DNA from 3 places in the Photobacterium sp. 53610 genome. Region 1 is predicted to be linked to each of the others. Evidence: predicted binding sites of a transcription regulator. Region 1 holds the regulator's gene; each other region holds the start of a gene.
What was found. Region 1 encodes PurR, which represses purine synthesis genes. Its sites were predicted from a motif close to TNANGNAAACGTTTNCNTNA; they were not measured.

Region 1 (5,493 bases):
AACTTGTCGCTGTTGATATAACCAGCAAGTCCTATGTTCATGATGACATACCAAAGTTGGGATATCATCGGCAGCTCTCTGCCGAAAGTATCATTGCCCTTGCCCCTGATCACCTTTTGGGCTCCGAAGAAATGGGCCCGGAGTCAGCACTTTCTCTGTTACGTCAGGCCGGCATTCAGGTCGATATTCTGAACTCAGGTGAAACCATTGCTGATCTGATGCAACGGATTCAACAAGTCGGTCAGCTGACCGGAAAAACACAAAACGCAGAAGTGTTAGCCGCTGAGGTTCAACATCGAATTTCTGTGATTGAGCAGCGACTTGCAAACCAGAAAAGCAGAAAACGTATCCTGTTTCTGACCATTCACGGCGGAAGAGCGCCAATGGTCGGTGGCAGCAACACAACGGCAAATACCCTGATTCAGCTCGCAGGCGGTTTAAATCCAGCCGCGATCCAAATTGATGCTTATAAGCCACTGTCATCAGAAGCAATGGTTGAAATGCAACCCGATGTGATCCTGCTCAGCACGCATACCAGTCAGTCAATTGGCGGCAAAGATGGCTTGCTGAAAACACTGCCGCTGCTTGCTGCAACACCTGCCGGCCAAAACAAAGCCATTATCACAGTGGATGGTACCGCACTCATCGGCGGGTTAAACCTCAAAACTCTCGAAGAAGCAGAGCGGCTGAATCAGACACTGTATGGCCAGTAAACTTATGACAACAACTTTGAACCGCAGCCGTACCTTTACCAGACAGCGTTTGCCAGCCACTGCCTTACTGCCCGCCGTTTTTGCCATGCTGTTATTTGCCATTGCCTCTTCCATCGTTGTCGGCCCCATGTCGATCAGTTACGCCGATGTCTGGCTGTCACTGCTTCCGGGACAGGATCATGTCGCAACGCACATTGCGCTCATCATTCAGCAAGTCCGTTTACCACGCACACTGCTGTGTATCGCGATTGGTGCAGTTCTGGCGCTCTGTGGCACGGTCATGCAGGGACTGTTTCGCAACCCGCTGGCCGATCCGGGCATTATCGGAGTCGCTGGCGGTGCAAGCCTTGGTGCCGCTTCGGCGATTGTTCTGTTCAGCTCAATGGCTGCATCTTTTCCATTACTTTTAACGCTGGGGACAGTACCGGTTTTTGCTTTTCTTGGCGGCGCCCTGACAACCTGGATCGTATACGCCCTTGGCACAGATAAGACCGGCACTTCCGTGACGGTGATGCTGCTGGCAGGTGTTGCAATCAGTGCACTCTCAGGTGCGGCACTGGGACTGCTGAATTTCTTTGCGGACGATCAGGCGCTGCGCGACCTGTCACTCTGGTCCATGGGTTCTCTGGCGGGAGCTACCTGGCCGGGCATCACGCTGGCATTTTCTGCCCTGGCGTTCCTGTTCTGGCAATTTGATCGCAGATCCAATGCACTCAACGCTTTATTACTGGGCGAAGCAGAAGCAAAACATCTCGGCATTCAGGTCCAGTCTTTAAAACGATTGCTGATTTTATTTTGCGCGGCTGGTGTGGGTGTCGCTGTATCCTTATCCGGCGTGATTGGCTTCGTCGGTCTGATTGTGCCGCATCTCGGCCGTATGCTGGCTGGCCCGAATCACAAAACATTATTGCCACTCTCGGCTTTACTGGGGGCACTTATCTTGCTGGTTGCCGACATGCTGGCCCGTGTTATTGCCGCACCAGCCGAACTGCCGGTCGGTATCATCACCGCTTTACTGGGAGCACCGTTCTTTATAGCTCTGCTACTGAAACAAAAAGGCCGTTTACAATGATTCATCATATCGTTCGCCCCCTTCGCCCCCGGCACGAAAAACAGCAATCACCGGTGCTTTCAGCCGAGGGTTTATCACTGCAACTTGGCGGTAAAACGTTACTGGATCAGCTGAACATCAGTTTCCGCAGCGGAGAGTTAACAGCTTTACTCGGCCCGAATGGTGCCGGTAAAAGTACTTTACTCAAAGTGCTTTGCGGTGAAATTGGTGCCAAAGGTGATGTGTACTATTTTGGTCAAAAGCACAGCGACTGGCAGCCATCCCTGCTGGCCAAACACTTGGGTGTACTTCCTCAGCACAGCAGCCTGTCTTTTGGTTTTACTGCGCAGGAGGTCGTTGAACTTGGCTGTATGCCACTTGGCCTGAAGCGCACAGATTGTCTCCGAATTACCCGGGAATGCATGACGGCTGTTGGGATCAGTCACCTGAGCCAGCGTCAGTACCCCACTCTTTCCGGCGGCGAGAAACAACGTGTTCATTTTGCCCGTGTACTGGCTCAGCTCAGCAATGCGGAAGACCAGTGCATTTTAATGCTGGATGAACCGACCTCAGCTTTAGACCTTGCCCATCAGCACAGTTGCCTGAAACTGGCAAAAGATATGGCCCGTAAAGGAGCCGCCGTCATCCTGGTCATTCATGACCTCAATCTTGCAGCTGAATACGCAGACAGACTGGTATTGCTGAATAAGGGGAAGATACAAGCAGACGGTGATGCCTGGCATACCCTGACCACTGAGAATATCAGTTCCGTTTATGGTTCCCCGGTGATCATCGAATCTCACCCCCGCGGGCACTTTCCGATCGTCCTTTCAGCCTGAACCTCCTGCAAGGGCATCGCTGAGCCGTTGCCCTTGCACAGTACTTACAATGTAAAGACTGAAACAACTTTCAAGTTGCCAGTATTCTTGAGCTGCATCAAGATTCCCCCCACATTTCAAGAGAAACGTTGCACTGTGCGTGAGTCCTTGTAGAATGTGAGCGCAAGCGATTAACCGATGAAATAAATAGCAATAGAAAGTCAGACTTCATATCGGTGTAAGGTATTGTTACCACTCGGCCTGAGCCACTCATTTCCCGCCGCTATCCTCGCAGAGAAGCGGCGTTTTAGCGTCTGGCAAATATGAAAAGACCCTGATCAGGGCCTGAAGACTAGAAGAACAATTATGGCAACCATTAAAGATGTTGCACGTATGGCAGGTGTATCTACTACCACAGTCTCACACGTGATCAACAAAACCCGCTTCGTAGCGGAAGCAACACAGAAAAAAGTGTTGGCGGCAGTTGAAGAATTGAACTACGCGCCAAGCGCCGTCGCGCGCAGCCTGAAATGTAATACAACCAGCACCATCGGCATGCTGGTGACAAAATCGACCAACCCATTCTTTGCCGAGTTGGTGCATGGCGTTGAAGAGTACTGCTATAAATCCGGTTATACGCTGATTTTATGCAACACCGAAGGTAATCTGGCCAAACAGAAGGATTACCTGCGCATGCTTTCTGAAAAGCGTGTGGATGGTCTGCTGGTGATGTGTTCTGATCTGGATGATCAACTGCTGGAACAGTTAGAGCGGCAGCCTGATCTGCCCATGGTTATCATGGACTGGGGTCCTGCACGCCCAAAAACAGATAATATTCAGGATAATGCAGAACTTGGCGGTTATCTTGCCACTCGTCATTTTATTGACAATGGACACAGTAAAATTGGTTGTCTTTCCGGCCAGAAAGATAAATCTACCTGTCGTGAGCGGCTGAAAGGTTTCCATAAAGCCATGAGCGAAGCTGGTCTGACGGTCAATGAAAACTGGATCATTGAAGGTGATTTCGAATGTGAATCTGCCGTAGATGCAGCCAATGCTTTTATTGCCATGAAAGAGCGTCCAACTGCTATTTTCTGCTTCAATGACATTATGGCAATGGCCTTAATCAGTACATTTGAACAAGCAGGGATCAATGTACCAAATGATATTTCAATTATTGGTTATGACAATATTGATCTGGCCCCGTACTTTTCACCACCTCTGACAACAATCCACCAGCCAAAACGCCGTTTAGGCAAGACTGCTGTGGAAATCCTGATGGAACGTGTGAAAGATAAAAACCATGAATTTCAGACTTTTGAGATCAATCCTGAGCTCGTGGTTCGCCGTTCCGTCAAAAAAATAACACATCCATAAAAAACGATATTAACCTACATATATTGATAAACAGCCGATATAAACACCCATATCGGCTATGTTTATATGGAATATTACTACGCTACAGAGGAATTGATGGGATAATCAGTTAGTTTCTGTAAAATTTATACGATTTTTATTGCGAAGAGTATCACAATTTTTTGTGCGATCGATATCAAATTTGTCTTATTGATATATGATTAAACAGTCACGAACAAGGCAAACCATCTGAAAGGATGGGACGCAAAGCTTCCGGCCTAAAAGCAATGACTTAGTGATAAAGTTATTACTCATGGTAGCGGGGTTGCCGATGGATGAAGTGAAGTTTATGGGACACTTTTGTCATTCTTATGACAAAAGACTCATAATCTTATGCACAATTGAATCCTCGCTCCGTTGTTTGGTGACTTCTTTTGTTGAAATTCCTAACCGAGAAAAGAAGCATGGACAAACCACTACTGAAAGATTCAATTCGTTTATTTGAGAAATTTGGCCAGATTAAATCTCGCTCAATGTTTGGCGGTTTTGGCATTTTCGCAGGTGAAACGATGTTTGCTCTGGTTGTTAGCGACAAGCTGCATCTGCGCGCTAACGCGAAAAATGAAGAAACCTTTAAACAAGCTGGCCTCAAACCGTACGTTTATCAAAAACGCGGTTTTCCTGTCGTCACAAAACACTATGCCATTCCGGAAAACTGGTGGGAAACCCCAGAAGTCATTCTGGAGCACGCTGAAGTTTCTCTCAATGCAGCTCAGGCTGACAAAGAGAAAAAAATGCAGGCTAGCCCTAACCGCATTAAAGATCTGCCAAATCTTCGCCTTGCCAATGAGCGTATGCTCAAGAAAGCAGGCATCAACTCTGTAGATCAGCTGTTTGAAGTTGGTGCTATCGGTGCTTTTCAGGCGCTGCAGGAATCTCATCACGAGTCATTGAGTCTGGATTTGCTTTGGGCGTTAGAAGGCGCAGTCAGTGGAAAACACTGGTCTGTGATTACCCCACAACGTCGAAATGAGCTCCTGTCCAAACTAGAAGTCAATTCTGGCGCTCATCACTAAGTATTCAGATTATTTTGCCAGTGCAGCGATTTGCACTGGCTTTAAATAATCTGCTTTAGCCCTGGCACCCTGTCAGGGCTGTGTAAAAAACAGACAAACCTCACAAACATTAATAACAATTCCATCAGTTAACTTTTCTTCAGCTTCGCCGCCTTTAGAATGTATGTTTTGCATCAGAAAGGAGGTCATATGCGCTCATCTACGCCGTTTCCGGGCCAGACTGACACAATTTTCAAAGATAAATTCCACAAATGGCCAAAACTGATGCGCTACCTGGTCTTTATCAGTTTGCTTCCTTCTGCCGTTCTGCTCATCTTTGCGCACACACCAACCGGCACGGAAAGTAACCTGCTTCCCTCTTGCCTGGTTGCCTCTGTAATCAACATTCTGCTGATTAGCTGGGGCCTGATCCTGAAAATCAAAGCCCGTAAATACTGGTATCGAAACTATCACATTGGCAAAACCATCCTGCTTGCCCT
Region 2 (5,493 bases), on a different contig from region 1:
AACCGCTCGATTGGTCAGCATGATGCCACGGCGCATGCCGAGATCATGGCGTTACGTCAGGCTGGTCAAGTGCTGGCTAACTATCGTCTGCTGGATGTCGTGCTCTATGTTACCCTGGAACCTTGCCCGATGTGTGCAGCGGCCATGGTGCACAGCCGGATTGGCCGGGTGGTATACGGCGCACCGGATCCCAAAACCGGTGCAGCGGGCAGTGTGATGAACATGCTCAGTTATACCGGGGTGAATCATCATGTGGCGTTTCAGGGTGGGATGCTGGAAGATGCATGCCGTCAGCAGCTGCAGGCCTTTTTTAAACGGCGCCGTGCCGAGAAAAAAGCACTGAAACAAGCCAGCCGGCTTGCAGAACCGCAGGACAATCATCAGGAAGATTAAATGCCGGGTGGCCTGGCAGCCCCCCGGTCGGGGTTGATCAGCGACTCACGTTTTTTTGAGGCTGGGTGTTTTCGATCACGGCTTCGATAGCATTGTCTGCCGCCTGCTCAAGCAGGGTCGTCCCGTTGTCATTCGTTTCAACCGGGGCAATGGTCTGCCAGTCGTCAACCAGCCGGATCCCTTCACTGTTCAGGGGCTGGCTGTGTGCCTGTTCATAGCCGATGATGCTCTGATAGTACCGGCGGATATTTTCCACGTAGAGCAGGGCTTCATCACCGCGTGCGTAACCATAGCGGGTCTGGCGGTAGAACTTCCGCTGGCGCAGTAACGGCAGCCGCTGTTTGACATCACTCCAGGCGTCCGGGTTACCCCCTTGCTTCTTGGTCAGACGACGGGCATCCATCATATGGCCATATCCGACATTATATGACGCCAGCGCGAACCAGACTTTTTCATGCGGTTCAATGCTGTCCGGGATTCGGGCGATCATTTTTCTCAGATATTCCGTTCCCCCGCGAATACTTTGTTCCGGATCCAGACGGTTCTGGACACCGACTAATTTCGCGGTTGGCAGTGTCAGCATCATCATGCCGCGGACACCTGTCGGAGAAACGGCCCTCGGGTTCCAGTGCGATTCCTGATAAGAAAGCGCCGCCAGCAGGCGCCAGTCAAACTCGTCGGCGTACTTTTTGAAGATACTTTCCCAGCGCGGCAGTTTACTTTCCAGAGCGCGCAGAAATGCCCGGGTATCGACATAGTCGAACTGATCGACATGGCCGAAATACTTTTCTTCCAGTTTCGCCAGTTCGCCGCTCTGTTTGAGCTCGCCGAAAAATTCAATCAGCAGCGCATACAGGCTGTCGTCATTGCTCGGGTTCAGGAACCAGCCGATCGGCTGATCATCGGTCAGTTCCAGCGCAACGGCGATATCCGGATGAATCCGCTGGCTCAGGGCAACATCCACAGAATCAGCGACGGTATAATCCAGTTCGCCGACAGCGACTTGTCTGAGCAGCTCTTCGCTGTCGACTTCATCAACGGCATGCCAGGTCAGGGCCGGGTGATCTTTTTTGAGCTCCAGCAGGTTCTTTTCATGGCTGGAATCCCGCACGACAACCAGCTGGCCTTTATTCTGGGCCAGATCGTCGACATCACGCGGGCGCCACTCCCCTTTCTTATAGACCAGAATCTGACTGGCATAGTAGTAGGCGGGTGCCGCACGAAAAGACCGGACCCGTTCCGGTGTCATGGTCAGCCCGGCGGCGAGCAGATCGACATCGCCGCGGGTCAGGGCCGGGAACAGACCTGAGAGAGAGAAGACCGGCTGCATTTCCAGTTTGACGCCTAACTTGTCGGCGAAACGCTGGGCAAGGTCATAGTCCAGTCCGGTCGGGCCGTCCGGACCAATGTAGTAGGAAATCTGATTGTTGAGTGTCCCGACGCGGAGGACGCCACTGTCGCGGATCCGTTCCAACTCTGTGCGGGTGTCATTTTCCCACTGACATCCCGATAATATCAAGCTTGTCAATAAGATAGCGACCAGGTTCCGCAGTCTGGCGGAAAAAGCTAACCGTCTCAATAATTCATGCTCATCTGTCTATTTAGTGGTCCTTTATACCAAAGGTCGCATTCCGGGCAAAGCTGAGCCCCATTTGATCTTATCCGGCGACCGGATAATAGGTGAAAATTTGCGCATTTTTGGGCAGGTGGTCAAAGATCGCTGTCGATCGGCGACGGATTGAAAAAAAAATCGCGCAAACGGTTGCGTCAGGTGTTACGTCACACCCGCTTTTCCCGTATACTACCGCCGTTCCTCTGAACCGAAGGGGGAAATCAGCGCTGAACAAGGTGGCATTGACGTGGCTCCCGGGGTGGGGATCAGGCCAATATCACCTTCATTCAATTGCTAATCGAGAGTCGTACGCACATGGAAATTTTGCGTGGTTCACCCGCACTGTCTGAGTTTCGTGTCAATAAACTGCTGGCGCGTTGCCAAGCCTCGGGTCTGCCTGTCACAGGTATTTATGCCGAGTACATGCACTTTGCTGAGCTGGCTGCGCCGCTCGACAGCCAGGCACTGGAAACCCTGACCAGCCTGCTCACCTATGGCCCTACGATTGCCGAGCATGAACCAAGCGGCACGCTGCTGCTGGTTACCCCACGTCCAGGCACCATTTCTCCATGGTCTTCCAAAGCAACGGATATTGCCCGTAACTGTGGTCTGCAACAAATCAAACGTCTTGAGCGCGGTACGGCTTATTATGTCGCGACCTCCTCTGCGCTGAGCGAGGCCCAGCAAACAACGCTGCAAGGTCTGCTGCATGACCGCATGATGGAAGTCGTGTTTGATGATTTCAGTCAGGCAGAAGCCCTGTTCCGACACGCTGAACCTGCGCCGATGCAGAGTGTGGATATTCTGTCCGGTGGCCGTCAGGCGCTGGAAGAAGCGAACCTGTCTCTCGGGCTGGCACTGGCTGAAGACGAGATTGATTATCTGGTTGAAAACTTCACCAGACTGGGCCGGAATCCGAACGACATCGAACTGATGATGTTCGCACAGGCGAACTCCGAGCACTGCCGCCATAAGATCTTCAATGCAGACTGGACGATTGACGGTGTCGATCAGGAAAAGTCGCTGTTCAAGATGATCAAAAATACCTACGAGCAACACAGCGATTACGTTCTGTCAGCATACAAAGATAATGCTGCAGTCATGGTGGGCTCTGAAGTGGGTCGTTTCTTCCCGGATGCGGAAAACCGTCAGTATAACTACCATCAGGAAGCGGCTCATATCCTGATGAAAGTGGAAACCCACAACCACCCGACAGCCATTTCCCCATGGCCGGGCGCTTCGACCGGTTCCGGTGGTGAAATCCGTGACGAAGGCGCAACCGGGATCGGCGGTAAGCCGAAAGCTGGTCTGGTTGGCTTTACCGTGTCAAACCTGCGCGTTCCGGGTTTTGAGCAGCCTTGGGAAACCGACTTTGGCAAGCCGGGCCGAATTGTGACGGCGCTGGATATCATGCTGGAAGGCCCGCTGGGCGGCGCGGCGTTCAACAACGAGTTTGGACGTCCGAACCTGCTGGGTTATTTCCGGACCTATGAAGAAATGGTTTCTTCTCATAACGGCGAAGAAATCCGGGGTTACCACAAGCCAATCATGATTGCCGGTGGTATGGGGAATATTCGTGATGAGCACGTTCAGAAGAAAGAAATTCCAGTCGGTGCCAAGCTGATCGTATTGGGCGGCCCGGCGATGAATATCGGTCTGGGCGGCGGCGCGGCCTCTTCCATGGCTTCCGGCCAGTCAGCCGAAGATCTGGATTTTGCCTCGGTTCAGCGTGAAAACCCGGAAATGGAACGTCGCTGTCAGGAAGTGATCGACCGTTGCTGGCAGCTGGGCGATGACAACCCGATTGCCTTTATCCACGATGTCGGCGCTGGGGGTATCTCGAATGCTCTGCCTGAGCTGGTGAACGACGGTGAGCGTGGCGGTAAGTTCCAGCTGCGTGATGTACCTAACGATGAACCGGGCATGAGTCCGCTGGAAATCTGGTGTAACGAATCCCAGGAACGTTATGTACTGGCAGTTGCACCGGAACAGATGGCCGTATTCGATGCTATCTGTCAGCGCGAGCGTGCACCGTATGCGGTTGTGGGTGAAGCGACAGAAGAGCGTCATCTGACACTGGATGACAGCCACTTCGACAATACGCCGATTGATATGCCGATGGATATTCTGCTGGGTAAACCGCCGAAAATGCATCGTGATGTGACCTCACAAAAAGCACAGGGAACGGCCATTGACCGCAGCGGTATTGTGCTGGAAGAAGCGACACACCGCGTGCTGCGCCTGCCGGCCGTTGCCGAGAAAACTTTCCTGATCACCATTGGTGACCGCACGGTGACCGGTCTGGTTGCCCGTGACCAGATGGTGGGTCCTTGGCAGGTACCGGTTGCGAACTGTGCGGTGACGGCAGCAAGCTACGACACTTACCATGGTGAAGCCATGTCAATGGGTGAGCGCACGCCGGTTGCCCTGCTGGACTTTGCGGCCTCGGCCCGTCTGGCCGTCGGTGAAGCGATTACTAACATTGCCAGTGCCGACATCGGCGATCTGAAGCGGATTAAACTGTCTGCAAACTGGATGTCTCCGGCCGGTCACCCGGGCGAAGATGCTGGTCTGTATGAAGCGGTGAAAGCCGTCGGCGAAGAGCTGTGTCCTGCGCTGGGTCTGACGATTCCGGTCGGTAAAGACTCCATGTCGATGAAGACCAAGTGGGAAGAGAACGGTGAAGAAAAAGAAGTCACCTCTCCGCTGTCCCTGATTATCACCGCTTTCGGCCGTGTGGAAGATGTCCGTAAAACAGTGACACCACAGCTGCGGACAGACCAGGGCGAATCCAGCCTGATCCTGATTGACCTGGGTTGCGGTAAGAACCGTTTGGGCGCGACCGCGCTGGCACAGGTTTACAAGCAACTGGGTGACCAGCCAGCCGATGTGGACAGCCCTGAGCTGCTGAAAGGCTTCTTCCATGCCGTTCAGAGTCTGCTGCGCGACGGGAAGCTGCTGGCTTACCATGACCGCGGTGACGGTGGTCTGTACGTGACGCTGGCTGAAATGGCCTTTGCCGGTCACACCGGGGTTGAAGTCGACCTGAACACCACAGATGCTGATGCCTGTGATGATGTGCTGGCGGCCCTGTTCAACGAAGAGCTGGGCGCGGTGCTGCAGGTACGTACGGAAGATCTGGCCCATGTGGAGCATGTGCTGGCGAAATTCGGTCTGGAAGCCTGCAGCCATGTGATGGGTACGGTCGTCGATGAAGATGTCGTGCGTATCTGGAACGGCAACGATAGGGTACTGGAACAGAACCGGACTGAACTGCGTACAATCTGGGCTGAAACGACTTATCAGATGCAGGCTATGCGTGACAATCCAGCGGGTGCCCTGCAGGAATTCGAAGCCAAGAAAGACAGTCAGGACCCGGGCCTGAACATCAAACTGAGCTTTGACATTAATGAAGATGTCGCCGCGCCGTTTATTGCGACGGGTGCGCGTCCGAAGATGGCGATTCTGCGTGAGCAGGGTGTGAACTC
Region 3 (5,493 bases), on a different contig from region 1:
GTCTCCAGTGAGACATCTGCAACATACCCTTGACCGGTGAGGGCCACCACGGTCAGACAGACGCCGTTGGTGGCAATACTGTCACCCAGCTTGACATCAGACAGATCCAGCCGGCCACTGTTCACCGTGACGGAAATATCCTGCCCTTTCACTGTCAGCGCCTGAATCGTGCCAACAGCTTCAATAATACCTGTAAACATCCTAATACTTCCTTACTCTACGGCGCAGGTGTTTTGATACTGCCGCGAATGCGAATATCCTGCCCGACCATCCGAACGTCCTTCAGAACCAGTGACGGCACTTCTGACATCGCAGACAGGCCGTGCAAATCCATCAGGCCGCGGCTGTCGCTGCCCATCAGTTTCGGGGCCTGATACAGGATCAACTCATCCACCAGCCCGGCACGAACTAAAGCACCGGCCAGACCGGCGCCTGCTTCTACCCAGAGATGATTGATATCCTGACGGGCCAATGCCTGCATCAGCGCCGTCAGATCCAGCTGACCATTCTCCTGCACCGGGACAACCAGCTGTGAGACATTTTCCGGCCATGAAAGCGTATCTGCCTGCCCGCGGGCCAGCAGCACTTTCCCCGGCAGAGAAAACAAACGTTGTGTGGACTGAAGACGATTATGACTGTCGATAATCACCCGAACCGGCTGTCGCAATTCAGGCTGAGGATACTCGGATTGCGTCCGTTCCCCCAGCTCCTGCCAGCGAACATTCAAAGACGGGTCATCCGCCAGAACTGTGGCGCTGGTCGACAAGATCGCACCTGACTGCGCACGAAATCGCTGAACATCCGCTCTGGCTTCAGGACCAGTGATCCACTGGCTGTCACCATTGGCCAATGCTGTTCTGCCGTCAAGACTGGCTGCCAGCTTGAGCTGAACATAGGGCAACCCCGTTTTCATGCGTTTGATAAAGCCCGGATTGAGTGCCAGTGCATCAGCTTCCAGCAATCCTGTTTCGACTTCAATTCCAGCGTCTCTGAGCATGGTGACACCCCGGCCTGCAACCTGCGGATTCGGATCAACCATAGCGCAGATCACCCGGGAAACCCCAGCCGCAATCAGCGCTTCTGCACAGGGGGGGGTTCTACCGTAGTGGGAGCAAGGCTCCAGCGTGACATATGCCGTTGCGCCCCGGGCGTTTTCCCCGGCAGCACGCAGTGCAAAGACTTCCGCATGCGGTTCCCCGGCACGATAGTGAAAGCCTTCACCAATCACAGTGTCATCTTTCACGATGACGCAGCCGACATTCGGATTAGGGGCAGTGGTGAAACGGCCACGCCGGGCCAGACTGATGGCGCGACGCATCATGGCGTGATCGGTCGGTGTAAACATCTTGAATTATTTTTCCAGTTTGGCGATCGCTTCACCAAATTCCCGGATGTCTTCGAACGAACGGTACACAGAGGCAAAACGAATATAGGCGACTTTATCCAGTTCGATCAGCGCATCCATCACCAGGTTGCCGATCATATCGGATTTCACTTCGCGCTCTCCGGTCGCACGCAAGCGGGATTTGATCGTATTGATCGCTCGTTCAATGTCATCTGCACTGACCGGACGTTTTTCCAGTGCACGTTCAATGCCACCACGCAGCTTTTCTTCGTTAAACGGCTCCCGGCTGCCATTGGTTTTAATGACATGCGGCATCACCAGTTCAGCGGTTTCAAAAGTTGTATAACGCTCGCTGCACGCCAGGCACTGACGACGGCGCCGGACCTGATGACCGTCAGCGACCAGACGGGAATCGATTACTTTGGTGTCATTGGCACCACAAAACGGACAATGCATCTTGCCTCCTCAATTTCGTCGACTCAGTGTAACCCAAATCAACTGTCTTGAGAGGCGCAAAGCTAAATTTTTTATCAACAAAAACGGCATCCGATGGATGCCGTTTCACTATTCTGACCTAAATGTTGGTCTGTATTCAGCCTGACCTACTTACGCGTAAACTGGCAGACGCTTACAGATATCCAGCACTTTCGCTTTAGTTGCATCGATCACGTCCTGGCTCTCGATGTTGTCCAGCACGTCACAGATCCAGTTCGCCAGTGCTTTCGCGTCTTCCGTCGTGAAACCGCGACGGGTGATCGCTGGTGTACCGATGCGGATACCTGAAGTCACGAAAGGACTGCGAGGATCGTTAGGTACACTGTTCTTGTTCACAGTGATGTTCGCTGCACCCAGCGCGGCATCAGCTTCTTTACCTGTAATGTTCTTATCAATCAGGTCAACCAGGAACAGATGGTTCTCGGTACCGCCGGAAACGATCTTGTAGCCACGCTCCAGGAACTGACCCACCATGGCTTTGGCGTTATCAACAACACGCTGCTGGTAAGCTTGAAACTCAGGCTCCATTGCTTCTTTGAACGCAACGGCTTTGGCTGCGATGACATGCATCAGCGGGCCGCCCTGACCGCCAGGGAAAACGGCTGAGTTCAGTTTCTTGTACAGCTCTTCACCTGCATTTGACAGGATCAGACCGCCGCGAGGACCAGCCAGTGTTTTGTGCGTTGTTGTGGTCACTACATGTGCGTGCGGTACAGGGTTCGGGTAAACACCCGCAGCAACCAGACCTGCAACGTGCGCCATATCAACAAAGAAGTAAGCACCAACTTTGTCTGCGATTTCACGCATGCGCTTCCAGTCAACAATCTGAGAGTAAGCAGAGAAACCACCGATGATCATTTTCGGCTTGTGTTCCAGCGCCAGCGCTTCCACTTCTGCGTAGTCAATCTGACCTTGCTCATCGATACCATAAGGAATGATGTTATACAGCTTACCGGAGAAGTTCACAGGAGAACCGTGAGTCAGGTGACCACCGTGTGCCAGGCTCATGCCCAGAACGGTATCGCCGGCATTCAGCAGGGCCATGTAAACCGCACTGTTTGCCTGAGAACCTGAGTGTGGCTGAACATTCGCGTATTCAGCACCAAACAGCTGGCATGCACGATCAATTGCCAGTTGCTCAGCTTTATCTACATACTCACAACCGCCGTAGTAACGCTTACCCGGGTAACCTTCTGCGTATTTGTTGGTCAGTTGTGAACCCTGGGCTTCCATTACACGCGGGCTGGTGTAGTTCTCAGAAGCAATCAGCTCAATGTGCTCTTCCTGACGGGCTGTTTCTTCCTGAATGGCCGCAAACAGTTCCGCGTCATAATCAGCAATATTCATGTCACGCTTTAGCATCAGTCTCTCCTGACTCAGATAGTTCTCAAATTCGCTCACCTAAGTATCTGACAAAGTCAGACTCTTAGGTCAACGGGAAATAATCTGCATTTTTCCCGATTAGTGCTGAAAACACAACCCCAGACACCACGGCAACGCAAACGTTTTCGTCACGCCAGCAGATAAGTCGGCATTTTAGCGAAAATACTCCTTTTCAGATAGCCCCGAAATCGTTTTTTTATCCCCTTTTTTGTTCGTTTTTCTCATCTGGAAGATGAATTTCTTTCAAGTTTGCACAAACATCCATCAAAAAAATTACATCGTAAAATGTGAACGCAACCATAATGCGAAAATAATGATTTACAAAACCGTAAATTTTAAATTACAAACTGTATTTCTTTACCTTCAGCTCCGGGATTCATTTTTTCCAGCCACGCTATAACATATCGCGCGCATTTCCCCTCCAGTGCCGTCGCACTGACGTCACGCAGTATCAGAGGGGTATTTTTGGAGGTATCGATTGAAACACCGCGGCCACTCTCGCAAAGAAAACCTGATTGCCATTCTGACTGGCACATTCATTGTCGCGCAAGGCGTTTTTTTCTTACAACAGGCAAACTTACTGACAGGCGGAACAACCGGCTTAGCGCTGCTGATGACCCACTTTACAGATTTCAGTTTCGGTCAGCTGTACTTTGTCGCGAATATTCCGTTTTACATCATGGCCTGGTTCCGCATGAACCGCAGCTTTGCACTGACCAGTGTGTGCTGTGGAGCGCTGGTTTCAGTCATTACAGACAACCTGCACCATGTGGTGGCTATCAGCCAGTTTGATCCGGTTTACTGTGCCGTGATTGGCGGCTTGCTGATGGGATTGGGAATGTTGATTCTGTTCAGGCATAACACCAGCCTGGGCGGGTTTAACGTATTGGTGCTTTATCTGCAGGAAAAATTCGGCATTTCAGCAGGCAAGCTTCAGATGGGCATCGATATCTGCATTCTGATTTGCTCTTATTTCCTGATGACACCGACTATTCTGCTGTTGTCACTGCTGGGCGCTGTGATGCTGAACCTGGTTCTGGCCATGAACCACAAACCAGGCCGGTATCACGATGGCAAAGCCACCGCGGCCGTGACGAACGACTGATTACACAACGACTGGCTCATGCAGCAAACCGGCATGAGCCAGCTTGTCCAGCAAGACATCTTTTGCCTGACGGCGTAAGTCGCGATCCAGCGCATTGATATTTACCGCGAGCTGCAAAGGCTTCCCTTCCGCACACTCAACCTGCAGTTTCAGCTGATTTTTCACCATGGATACCGCAGAAATCTGAGAAAAAGGAATGCGATAGCAACCAAGCCAGGGATTGGGGGTGATAAACAACGCTTCAGGCGTAACCATCAGTGCCGTTTTCTTTTTCCCTGCCAGATTCCGGGCAAAAATAACCAGACCTGCCAGCACAGCCAGGCCGCCTAAAGGCATCCCCACAATCATCATCAGAATCCCGACGCCAGCCAGTCCGAAGGCCAGCGGATCTTCATCGCAAAAACCAAATTGCGGGTTTTCCGGCTTCAGTTCAGATTTCACATCCTGTACCTGCCGCAGCCGCCAGCGCTGCGCATCAGCCCAATAGCAAATATGGAAAATCAGCCCCAGCGGAAAAAGTACCACTGTTGCGAACAGGACCAGACACTTCCCCAGGAAAGCAGACTTTGTCAGCAGCTTCAGACTCAGAATCTGAGCAAAAACCGCCGCTGCTGCCAGCCATGGCCAGTATGACCATATTTCTGAAGAAATCGGGAGGACAGAAAAGGGAAAAAACTTCGGATTTGAGTGAATCAGTTTCGACATCAAAGGTGCAACGACGATCACCACTGCCGCAGCTGTCAGTACGGAGATGGCAAGGCCGCCATAAGTCGACAGGGACACGCGTTTCATGATGACTCTCCTTGCAGACATTGAAATAAACTTTCGGCCGTTGCGTCATTCCGATATCCGCGAAGACAGCCTAAGGCAACAATGCGACAGGGAAAATTGGATATTAAATGATCAAATCAACAATCAGAGACCGCTTCACAATCAGAGAACATCAAAAAAAGCACAGCCCCGGACAAAGCCGGGGCTGCAGCGGTGGGAGACATTGTGCGTCTCCGGAAATTCTTGCATAAATACAATCAGATGGCGTCTTCGTCTTCTTCACCGGTACGAATCCGGACTACGCGTTCAATATCAAACATGAAGATTTTACCGTCGCCGATCTTACCGGTTTGCGCCGTTTCAATAATCGTCTCGACACACTGCTCTGCCACAT

Region 2: the regulator PurR is predicted to act here: its motif matches at 2,144-2,163, upstream of purL (phosphoribosylformylglycinamidine synthase).
Region 3: the regulator PurR is predicted to act here: its motif matches at 3,335-3,354, upstream of glyA (serine hydroxymethyltransferase).

What each region holds. Positions count from the first base shown of each region.
Region 1 covers NZ_JAXOFS010000001.1:1,039,608-1,045,100, forward strand. The annotation lists gene SPK40_RS04695 (heme/hemin ABC transporter substrate-binding protein) at 1-713, shown strand, start outside; gene SPK40_RS04700 (FecCD family ABC transporter permease) at 703-1,785, shown strand; gene SPK40_RS04705 (heme ABC transporter ATP-binding protein) at 1,782-2,603, shown strand; gene purR (HTH-type transcriptional repressor PurR) at 2,949-3,959, shown strand; cyclic di-GMP riboswitch class I at 4,168-4,271, shown strand; gene SPK40_RS04715 (TfoX/Sxy family DNA transformation protein) at 4,403-5,014, shown strand; gene SPK40_RS04720 (hypothetical protein) at 5,204-5,493, shown strand, end outside.
Region 2 covers NZ_JAXOFS010000003.1:466,543-472,035, forward strand. The annotation lists gene tadA (tRNA adenosine(34) deaminase TadA) at 1-393, shown strand, start outside; gene mltF (membrane-bound lytic murein transglycosylase MltF) at 431-1,921, opposite strand; gene purL (phosphoribosylformylglycinamidine synthase) at 2,321-5,493, shown strand, end outside.
Region 3 covers NZ_JAXOFS010000003.1:473,216-478,708, reverse strand. The annotation lists gene SPK40_RS11975 (riboflavin synthase) at 1-200, opposite strand, end outside; gene ribD (bifunctional diaminohydroxyphosphoribosylaminopyrimidine deaminase/5-amino-6-(5-phosphoribosylamino)uracil reductase RibD) at 218-1,345, opposite strand; gene nrdR (transcriptional regulator NrdR) at 1,352-1,801, opposite strand; gene glyA (serine hydroxymethyltransferase) at 1,952-3,202, opposite strand; gene SPK40_RS11955 (YitT family protein) at 3,702-4,328, shown strand; gene SPK40_RS11950 (hypothetical protein) at 4,329-5,120, opposite strand; gene glnB (nitrogen regulatory protein P-II) at 5,357-5,493, opposite strand, start outside.